2 regions of the Brachymonas sp. KE5 genome follow, and region 2 is predicted to be linked to the other one. Evidence: predicted binding sites of a transcription regulator. Region 2 holds the regulator's gene; the other holds the start of a gene.

Region 1 (4,807 bases), 360 kb from region 2:
GTGGCGCCGGAACGGCTGGTCACGCCGCGCTTTCTGGGCCTGATGCAACGCCTGTACGAGCGCGGGCAACTGGCGCTGTTTGCCATCGACGAGGCGCATTGCGTGAGCCAGTGGGGCCATGATTTCCGGCCGGAATACCGTCAGCTCACTCTCCTGCACGAGCAGTTTGCCGGCGTGCCGCGTATTGCCCTGACCGCCACCGCCGACGCCATCACGCGCGAGGACATTGCCGAGCGGCTGGAGCTGCAGCAGGCACAGCAGTTCGTCAGCAGCTTCGATCGGCCCAATATCCGCTACACCATCGTCGAAAAGCGCGATCCGCTGGCGCAGCTCAAGCGCTTCATCGAAAACGAGCATGAAGGCGACGCCGGCGTGGTGTATTGCCAGAGCCGCCGCCGCGTGGAGGAAGTGGCCGAGGCGCTGGTGCGCGAGGGCATCGACGCCATACCCTACCATGCAGGGCTCGATGCCGCCACGCGGCAGGCGAATCAGGACCGCTTTCTGCGCGAGGAAGGCGTGGTGATGGTGGCGACGATCGCCTTCGGCATGGGCATCGACAAACCCGATGTGCGCTTCGTTGCGCATCTGGATCTGCCGCGCAATATCGAGAGCTACTACCAGGAAACAGGCCGGGCCGGGCGCGATGGCCTGCCTTCGCAGGCCTGGATGGCTTACGGCCTGCAGGATGTGGTGAACCAGCGCCGCATGATCGACGACAGCCCGGCCGACGATGCCTTCAAGCGCGTGCAGACCGGCAAGCTCGATGCGCTGCTGGCGCTGGCCGAGGCGACCGATTGCCGGCGTGTGCGCTTGCTGGGCTATTTCGGCGAGACCTCGCAGCCCTGCGGCAACTGCGACAACTGCCTGCACCCGCCCGAGGTGTGGGATGCGACCGAACTGGCGCGCAAGCTGCTCTCCACCGTGTACCGCCTGCACGAAAAAACCGGCATCGGCTTCGGTGCCGGCCATGTGATGGACGTGCTGCGCGGCAAGGACACCGACAAGGTGCGGCAGTTCGGGCACGAGAGCCTCAGCACCTACGGGCTGGCGCCCGACAGCGGCGAGACCGAATTGCGCGGCGTGCTGCGGCAACTGGTAGCGCTGGGGGCGCTGCAGGTGGACAGCGCGCACTTCAACACACTGCGGCTGACGGCGGCGGCGCGACCTATCCTGCGCGGCGAACAGACGCTGCAGTTGCGCCATGTGGTGGCCACGCCGCGCAAGCGCGGGCAGCGCGACGGCAGCGGGCGCAAACGTGCCAGTGCTGCCGCACATCTGGACCAGGCCGGCCAGGCGCGTTTCGAGGCGCTCAAGGCCTGGCGCAGCGAGGTGGCGCGGGCGCACAGCGTGCCGGCCTACGTGATCTTCCATGACAGCGTGCTGGCCGCGATCGCCGAAGAAGATCCGGGCACGCTCAGCGCGCTGCGCGGCACCAGCGGCGTGGGGGATGCCAAACTGGAGCGCTATGGCGAGGAACTGCTGCGCGTGCTGGAGGCGAGTGCCTGAGTTCTCGCCAGCATGGAGCGCCGGTTCTCGAAGGCTGCGCTTGCCTGTTCAGGAGCACTGGCTGTTGAACTGACTTCACAAGCCGTATCTTTTTTCAAGCCGGCTGCGCATCGGCACTTCATTGCTTCACGTCAAGGCCCTGGTGTGCACTTTGGGTGAACACTCCCCATTCCACTTCTTCGAAGCTGAGGAGAGACCCATGCCTACCATTCCGCTGCAGCCCGTCGGCATGCCGCACGACCATTCGCGTGCCGACGCCATCTATGGTTTCGATGCCCGCGGCATCGCCAAGCGTTTCCGCCACGCCGCCATTTTCGGCGCACTCGATGCGCTGCAGGCCGGCGAAACCATGCGTTTCGTGAACGACCACGACCCGATCCCCCTGCTGCACCAGATGGTCGCCCGCTACGGCGAAGGCGTGCAGATCACCTACCGCCAGCGCGACGCGGAGGGGGTGGTAATCGATTTCGTGCGCCAGTAAGCCCTGCCATTCCCGATGACAGCAATGAATCCCGGGCTGGCCACGGACGTGGTACAGCCCCCGATGGAACTGGTCTGCCCCGCCGGCAGCCTGCCCGCACTGAAGCAGGCTGTCGACCATGGCGCAGACTGCGTCTACCTGGGTTTCAGGGACGCGACCAATGCCCGCAACTTCGCGGGCCTGAATTTCGACAACAAGGCCATCGCCGCCGGCATCGCGTATGCCCATGCGCGCGGGCGCAAGGTGCTGCTGGCACTCAATACCTATGCGCGCAGCGATTCGGTGGATGTGTGGCGCAGCGCGGTGGATCGCGCGGCCGACATGGGGATAGACGCCATCATCATGGCCGACCCCGGCCTGATGCAGTACACGGCGCGCCGCCATCCCGGTGTGCGCCTGCATCTGTCGGTGCAGGGCTCGGCCACGCATGCCGCAGCCATCAATTTCTACCATGAGCAGTTCGGCATTTCGCGCGCCGTGCTGCCTCGCGTGCTCTCGCTGACGCAGGTGGAGCAGCTGATCGACAAGACGCCGGTGGAGATCGAGGTGTTCGGTTTCGGCAGCCTGTGCGTGATGGTGGAGGGACGCTGCCAGCTGTCGTCCTATGCCACCGGCGAGGCGCCCAACACGCACGGCGTGTGCTCGCCCGCCAAGGCGGTGCGCTGGCAGGAAACGCCCAAGGGGCTGGAGGCGCGCCTGAACGGCGTGCTGATCGACCGCTACGGCGAAGGCGAAAGCGCCGGCTATCCCACGCTGTGCAAGGGCCGCTTCGACGTGGGCGATGTGCGCAGCGAGGACGGCTACTACGCCATCGAGGAGCCGACCAGCCTGAACACGCTGTCCATCCTGCCGCAGCTCTACCGCATGGGCGTGCGCGCCATCAAGGTGGAAGGGCGCCAGCGCAGCCCGGCCTATGTGGCGCAAGTGACGCGCGTGCTGCGCGAGGCGCTGGACCACTGCCACGAGAACCCGCACCGCTACACGCCGCGCTCGGGCTGGATGACGGCGCTGGCTGACGTGTCCGAAGGCCAGCAGCAGACCCTGGGCGCCTACCACCGGCCCTGGAAATAAGCCATGGACTTCCCTGTCACTCTTTTTCTGGAAATCCGCCATGCCCAGTGATCCGGCACAAGCTTCCCCCTCCATGCAGCTGGCCCTCGGGCCGCTGCTGTATTACTGGCCGCGCGAGACGGTGTTCGAGTTCTACCAGCAGATAGCCGAAACGCCGGTGGATCTGGTTTACCTGGGCGAAGCGGTCTGTTCGCGCCGCCACGAGCTGCGTCTGGCCGACTGGATCGACGTGGCACGCATGCTGCGCGAAGCCGGCAAGCAGGCCATCCTCTCGACCCAGGTGCTGATCGAATCCGGCAGCGACGCCGCCGTGGCGCGCCGCATTGTCGACAACGGCGAATTCCTGGTCGAAGCCAACGATATGGGCGCGGTGCAGATGGTGGCGGGCAAGCTGCCGTTCGTCGCCGGCCCGCATCTGAACCTGTACAACCAGCCTGCCCTGCAGTGGATGGCCGATCTCGGCGCTGTACGCTGGGTGCCGCCTTTGGAGATGGCGCAGACCGAGCTGCAGGTGCTGCAACAGCAGCGCCCCCACGGCCTGCAGACCGAGGTGTTTGCGCTGGGCCGCATGCCGCTGGCATTCTCCGCGCGCTGCTTTACCGCCCGCCACCGCAACCTGCCCAAGGACGACTGCCAGTTCAGCTGCATCGACTACCCCGACGGCCTGTTGCTGCAGACGCGCGAGGGCGAGGGCTTTCTCACACTCAACGGCATCCAGACGCAATCGGCCCATGTCTGCAACCTCGTGCAGGAACTGCCCACATTGCAGGCGATGGGTGTGGAGGTGCTGCGCCTGAGCCCGCAATCGCTGCATATGCGCGAACTGGTGCAGCTGTGGCGCGACGCGCTCGACCAGCGCCTGATGCCGGCCGAAGCCCACGCGCAGATGTTGCCGCTGCTGCCGGACCAGCCCTGCAATGGCTACTGGCATGGCCGCTCGGGCATGGAACAGATCGCTGTACCGGCCTGAGACCCGGACACTTTGGAAGGAAACCCGCATGTCTTCCCGTTTGATCCCCGATGACTTCGTTTTGCCCGGCCCGGTGTCTGGCGTGCTGCAGCACCTGCCCCGCTGGCCCGGGGCCTTGCTGTTTGTGGGCGCGCTGAACCTGACACTGGCGCGCCAGCTGCCGGAGGATGTGGCCCAGGCGCTGGCAGGCCGGCCGCTGCGGCTGGAAATCCGCGATGCCGGCATCCACTGCGATTTCCAGTGGCAGGGCACGCGCTTTGCGCCACTGCACAGCGTGCAGGGGCCGCCGGACCTGACCATTCGCGCCCACGCCAGCGATTTCATCGCGCTGGCACGCCGCTCGCAGGACCCCGACACGCTGTTCTTCAACCGCCGCCTGAGCATGGAAGGCGATACCGAACTCGGCCTGATGGTGAAGAACACACTCGACGCCATGGAGCTGCCGGTGTTCGATCCGCGCCAGTTCCGCCTGCCCGACCTGGGCAAGCTGCCGCGCCCGCCCCACCCGCGCGACGTTCTGCAGCGCCTGCGGGAGCATCTGCCGCACCACTGATTGATTGTTTCGCTCCGTTAGTTCGAAGGAGTCCCCATGTCCAAACCCCGTGACCAGCATCCGCTGGTGTATTCCTGCTCCGGCTGCTCCAGCGCCGCCCAGTTGGCCAACCATGTTGCCCTGCAACTCGATCGCCGCGGCGTGGCCGAGATGTCCTGCATTGCCGGCGTCGGCGGCGATGTGCCCTCGCTGGTCAAGCTGGCGCGCTCTGGCCGGCCCATCATTG
Region 2 (4,807 bases):
GCACGCACCGCGCACGCCCTGCCGGTCAAGACCCTCAAGCGCATCTTCGCCGGCATCCTGATGCTGCTGGCGGTCAGCATGCTGATCAAGGGTATCCGCCTGCTGGGCGCGTAAACCTCAGGGCGTGGTGCACCACGGCGCCTGATCATGCATCAGGCCCATCCACAGCGCCACGCCGGCGCTGATGGCCAGCGCTAGGCCAGCCAGGCGAATGCCCCATTCGCCATCGCCCAGCTTGCGCATGCGCAGCAGCAGCCACGGGCCCGCCATCAGCGACACGCTGGTGCCCAGCACGAACAAGGCCATCACGGCTGCCCCCTGCCATACCACGCCGGTCAGGGCCGCCACCATCAGTGCCGAATACAGCAGGCCACAGGGCAGGAAGGCCCACAGCATGCCCACCAGCACCGGCCCGAAAGAACCGCCGCGCTGCTGCAGGCGCTTGATGCGCTCCCACACCTTGCGCGCCGAGCGATCCAGCCAGGCCGGCTGCCGCCCCTGGAACATCAGCAACACCCCGAGCACCAGCGCGGCGACGTGGATCGTGCTCCACACCGGCCGCAGCGCGGCACTCTGCACCGTCAGCCAGCCCAGGCCCTGCATGGTGGCCGCGGCCAGCGCGCCCAGGCCGGCATAGCCCAGCACCCGCCCCACCTGGAACAGCCCCATGGCCGTATTCTGCTGCGCCGGCCGTTCACCGGCCGTGACGCCGATCCCCGCGCATGCCGCGCCGCACATGGCAATGCAGTGCGGGCCGCCCGCCAGGCCCATCAGCAGGGCCGTGACGATCAATGATGCTTCCATACTTCTCTTTCATGCAAAACGGCCGGCACGGTATGCACCGGTGCCGGCCTTGCCATGGCAGTCCCTCTCACCCTGCCGGGTGTCTGCCACCGATCAGATGATTTTAGAGAATTTCACGCGGGTGCGGTCCGCCTGCAGGTACTTGTCGAACACCATGGCCACGCCACGCACGAAATACCAGCCCTGCTCGGTGACGGTGATGCCGTTCTCGGTGATGCGCACCATGCCTTCCTCTTCCTTCTGCCCGAGCATCTCCAGCTCGCGCGCGAAGTAATCCTTGAAGTCGATCAGCCAGGCCAGGTTGATCGACTCGTAGTCGATCTCGCCCTGGCACATGATGGCCATGATGACGGCGCGGCGGATCAAGTCGTCTCGCGTCAGCGCCAGGCCACGCACCACCGGGAAATGGCCGCGCTCGACCGCGTCGTAGTAGTCTTCCAGCGTCTTGGCGTTCTGGCTGTAGGTGGCGCCGATGCGGCCGATGGCCGAAACGCCCAGGCCGATCAGGTCGCAGTCCGGCTGCGTGCTGTAGCCCTGGAAGTTGCGGTGCAGGCGGCCTTGGCGCTTGGCAATGGCCAGTGCATCATCGGGCAGCGCAAAGTGGTCCATGCCCACGTACACGTAGCCGGCATCGCCAAAGGCCTTGAGCGATTGCGACAGCATCTCGATCTTTTCGCCACCGCTGGGCAGCGTGTAGGCATCGATGCGGCGTTGTGCCTTGAACCGCTCGGGCAGATGCGCGTAGGCATACAGCGCAATACGGTCCGGCCGCAACTCGTTCACCTGCTTCAGCGTGCGTGCAAACGAGGCCGCGGTCTGCTGCGGCAGGCCGTAGATCAGGTCGACGTTGACCGACTTGAAGCCGATGCGGCGCGATGCCTCCACCAGCGCAAACACCTGCTCGGCCGGCTGGATGCGGTGCACCGCCTTCTGCACGTCCGGGTCGAAGTCCTGCACGCCGAAGCTCAGGCGGTTGAAGCCCAGGTCGAACAGGTTCTGCAGGCGTTTTTCATCCACCGTGCGCGGGTCCACTTCCACCGAGTATTCGCCGCCCTCTGCCAGTTCAAAGGCCCCCCGGATCATGCCCATCAGCTGACTCAGTTCCGCATCGTCCAGGAAGGTGGGCGTGCCGCCACCGAAGTGCAGCTGCGACACCACCTGCCCGCGCCCCAGATGCGCGACATGCAGGTCAATCTCGCGCTGCAGATAACGCAGGTACTCGGTGCCGCGCTCGCGGTGCTTGGTGATGATCTTGTTGCAGGCGCAGTAGTAGCACAGCGACTGGCAGAACGGCACGTGCACATAGATCGACAGCGGCAGCACATGGCCCGGCCGGGAATTGTGCCGCTGCTCCAGCGCAGCGATGTAGTCGCTCTCGCCAAAGGCCTCGACAAAACGGTCAGCCGTGGGATAGGAGGTGTAGCGCGGGCCAGCAATGTCGTAGCGGGCCAGCAATTCTGGGGTGAGGATGATCTGTTCGGTACTGCTCATGGTCTCGGGCATTCTAAGTGAGCAAGCGCCAGCATAACCCCTTGCTGCACAAAAGCCTGAACGGTTGCGGGCGCTGCCATGCTGTCATTGCGGGTATCTACTTTGCCAGCGAAATGCCCCTGCAGCCATTGATATGTATCAACCCCTCTTTTCCGCCATGCGATAATCGGCACTTTCCATGACAAGGATCAAGTGCGCAATGGCGCGCGCCCCGGATAGCTGCATGTCTCCTTCGCTCCCCAAGTCTTACAAAGTGGCCTGCTCGAACTGCAATCTGCGCGAGCTGTGCATGCCCATGGGTCTGAGCGAGGCAGAACTGCGCTATATCGACAACATGGTCGGTGCCCGGCGCAGGATTCCGCGTGGCGAACCGCTGTTCACGCACGGTGACCCGTTCAAGGCACTCTACGCCATCCGCACCGGCTTTTTCAAGACCACGGTCACTGCGCAGGACGGCCGCGACCAGGTCACCGGCTTCCAGATGGCCGGCGAGATCGTCGGGCTGGACGGCATCGTGCACGACCGCCACACCTGCGATGCGATCGCGCTGGAAGACTCCGAAGTCTGCGTCATGCCCTATGACGAACTCGAGGCGCTTTCCCGCGAAGTGACGGTGCTGCAGAACCACGTGCACAAGATCATGAGCCGCGAGATCGTGCGCGACCAGAGCATGATGCTGCTGCTCGGCAGCATGCGCGCCGAGGAACGCCTGGCCGCCTTCCTGCTCAATCTGGTGCAGCGCCTGCATGCGCGCGGCTTTTCGCAATCGGAACTGGTGCTGCGCATGACGCGCGAGGAAATCGGCAGCTACCTTGGCCTCAAGCTGGAAACGGTGAGCCGCACCTTCTCCAGGTTTGCCGAACAGGGCATCGTGGAGGTGCGCCAACGCCACGTGCGCATTCTGGATACGGCAGCGCTGCAGCAGCTGGTCAGCCAGCACCACCCCGAATAGCCCGGCAGCACTGCACGAGCAAGCACCAGTTGGGCGAAACCCGCCTCTCATTAACAAAAGAAATGCCGGCACACAGCCGGCATTCTTCAGGAGAGCTTCCGGTCAGTGCGACGCCGGAACGCCGCCCGTGGCGGCATGATTGCGCGCCCGGTTGGCAGGGGTGAATTGCGCCCCCTGGTTGGACAGGCCGGGCGTTTCCACCTCCCGGCTCTCGATCAGCACCTCATTGGGCGAATGCGCGATGAAGTACCAGGTGATCAGGCTGGCGATGATGACGGCCACCGGGCCGCCCACCACCATCCATACGATCGGATACGTCCACCACGACCGGCCCTCTTCGGGGTGAGGGACCTGACCACGGGACGAAGCATCCGGGTTGCTGGTTTGCATGCGTGACTCCTGGCTCATCATTTCGGTACCAGGAAGGCGGCCTTTTCGGTCACCATGGCATCGCTGCCGGTTTCACGGATATCCAGGTAGATCGGGTGCGAACCCGGCTCCATGGAACCCACGGGAATGCGCACGGCGACCACGTGCTGCTCGACCTGGGCCGGGCCGATGGTCATGTCTGCCCCTTCGGCAATGGTGGCGCCGGGCAGTCCGTTCACGCGGATCTCGTAGTTCTGCTCGCTCTCGGTGGTGTTCATCACGCGCACCAGGTACACGTTCTCGATCTTGCCGCCGTCGACGATGCGCGACATCACGCCACGGTCGCGGATGATGTCCACCCGCATCGGCTTGCGCATGCTCAGGCTGGTCACCAGCGCAGCCGCAATCAGCACCAGGATGCCCGTGTAGACCAGGATACGGGGACGCTTGATCCGGTTCCAGATCTCGCTCTTGCCCCAGTTGTTCTTCATCGCGTTCTCGGTGGAGTACTTGATCAGGCCACGCGGGTAGCCGACCTTGTCCATCACCTCGTCGCAGGCATCCACACAGGCGCCGCAGCCGATGCATTCGTACTGCAAACCCTTGCGGATGTCGATGCCGGTCGGGCAGACCTGCACGCACATGGAACAGTCGATACAGTCGCCGAGCGCAATCGTGCTGCGATCGACCTTCTTGGAGCGCGGACCGCGCGGCTCGCCACGGTTCTCGTCATAGGTCACGATCAGCGTGTCGGGGTCGAACATGGCGCTCTGGAAGCGAGCGTACGGGCACATGTACTTGCAGACCTGCTCGCGCATGAAGCCGGCGTTGCCGTAGGTAGCGAAACCGTAGAAGAAGATCCAGAAGGTTTCCCAGTTGCCCAGGTTCCAGTGCGCGAAGTTGCCGATCAGTTCGCGGATGGGCGAGAAATAGCCGACGAAGGTCAGGCCCGTCCAGACCGCAATCGCCAGCCAGATCAGGTGCTTGCCGCCACGCTTGAGGATCTTCTCGCCCGTCCAGCCGCTCTTGTCCAGGCGCATGCGGGCACTGCGGTCGCCTTCCATTTTGGCCTCGACCCAGAGGAAGATCTCGGTGTAAACCGTCTGCGGGCAGGTGTAGCCGCACCACAGGCGCCCTGCCACCGCCGTGAACAGGAACAGCGACAGTGCGGAGATGACCAGAATGCCCGTC

What was found. Region 2 encodes FNR, which switches genes on or off when oxygen is low (the NO sensors DNR and NnrR bind a similar motif). Its sites were predicted from a motif close to TTGATNNNNATCAA; they were not measured.
Region 1: ACX36O_RS01405 (DUF2249 domain-containing protein) is a predicted target of FNR. The motif match lies at 1,628-1,641, and genes of this name have one in related genera.

Annotation. Positions count from the first base shown of each region.
Region 1 is NZ_CM173463.1:291,401-296,207, reverse strand. Features, by position in the region: gene recQ (DNA helicase RecQ) at 1-1,506, shown strand, start outside; gene ACX36O_RS01405 (DUF2249 domain-containing protein) at 1,706-1,987, shown strand; gene ubiU (ubiquinone anaerobic biosynthesis protein UbiU) at 2,003-3,058, shown strand; gene ubiV (ubiquinone anaerobic biosynthesis protein UbiV) at 3,132-4,028, shown strand; gene ubiT (ubiquinone anaerobic biosynthesis accessory factor UbiT) at 4,057-4,581, shown strand; partial or broken gene ACX36O_RS01385 (putative zinc-binding protein) at 4,618-4,807, shown strand, end outside.
Region 2 is NZ_CM173463.1:646,511-651,317, reverse strand. Features, by position in the region: gene ACX36O_RS03040 (sulfite exporter TauE/SafE family protein) at 1-114, shown strand, start outside; gene ACX36O_RS03035 (sulfite exporter TauE/SafE family protein) at 118-804, opposite strand; gene hemN (oxygen-independent coproporphyrinogen III oxidase) at 898-2,295, opposite strand; gene fnr (fumarate/nitrate reduction transcriptional regulator Fnr) at 2,519-3,247, shown strand; gene ACX36O_RS03020 (nitrogen fixation protein FixH) at 3,350-3,637, opposite strand; gene ccoG (cytochrome c oxidase accessory protein CcoG) at 3,655-4,807, opposite strand, start outside.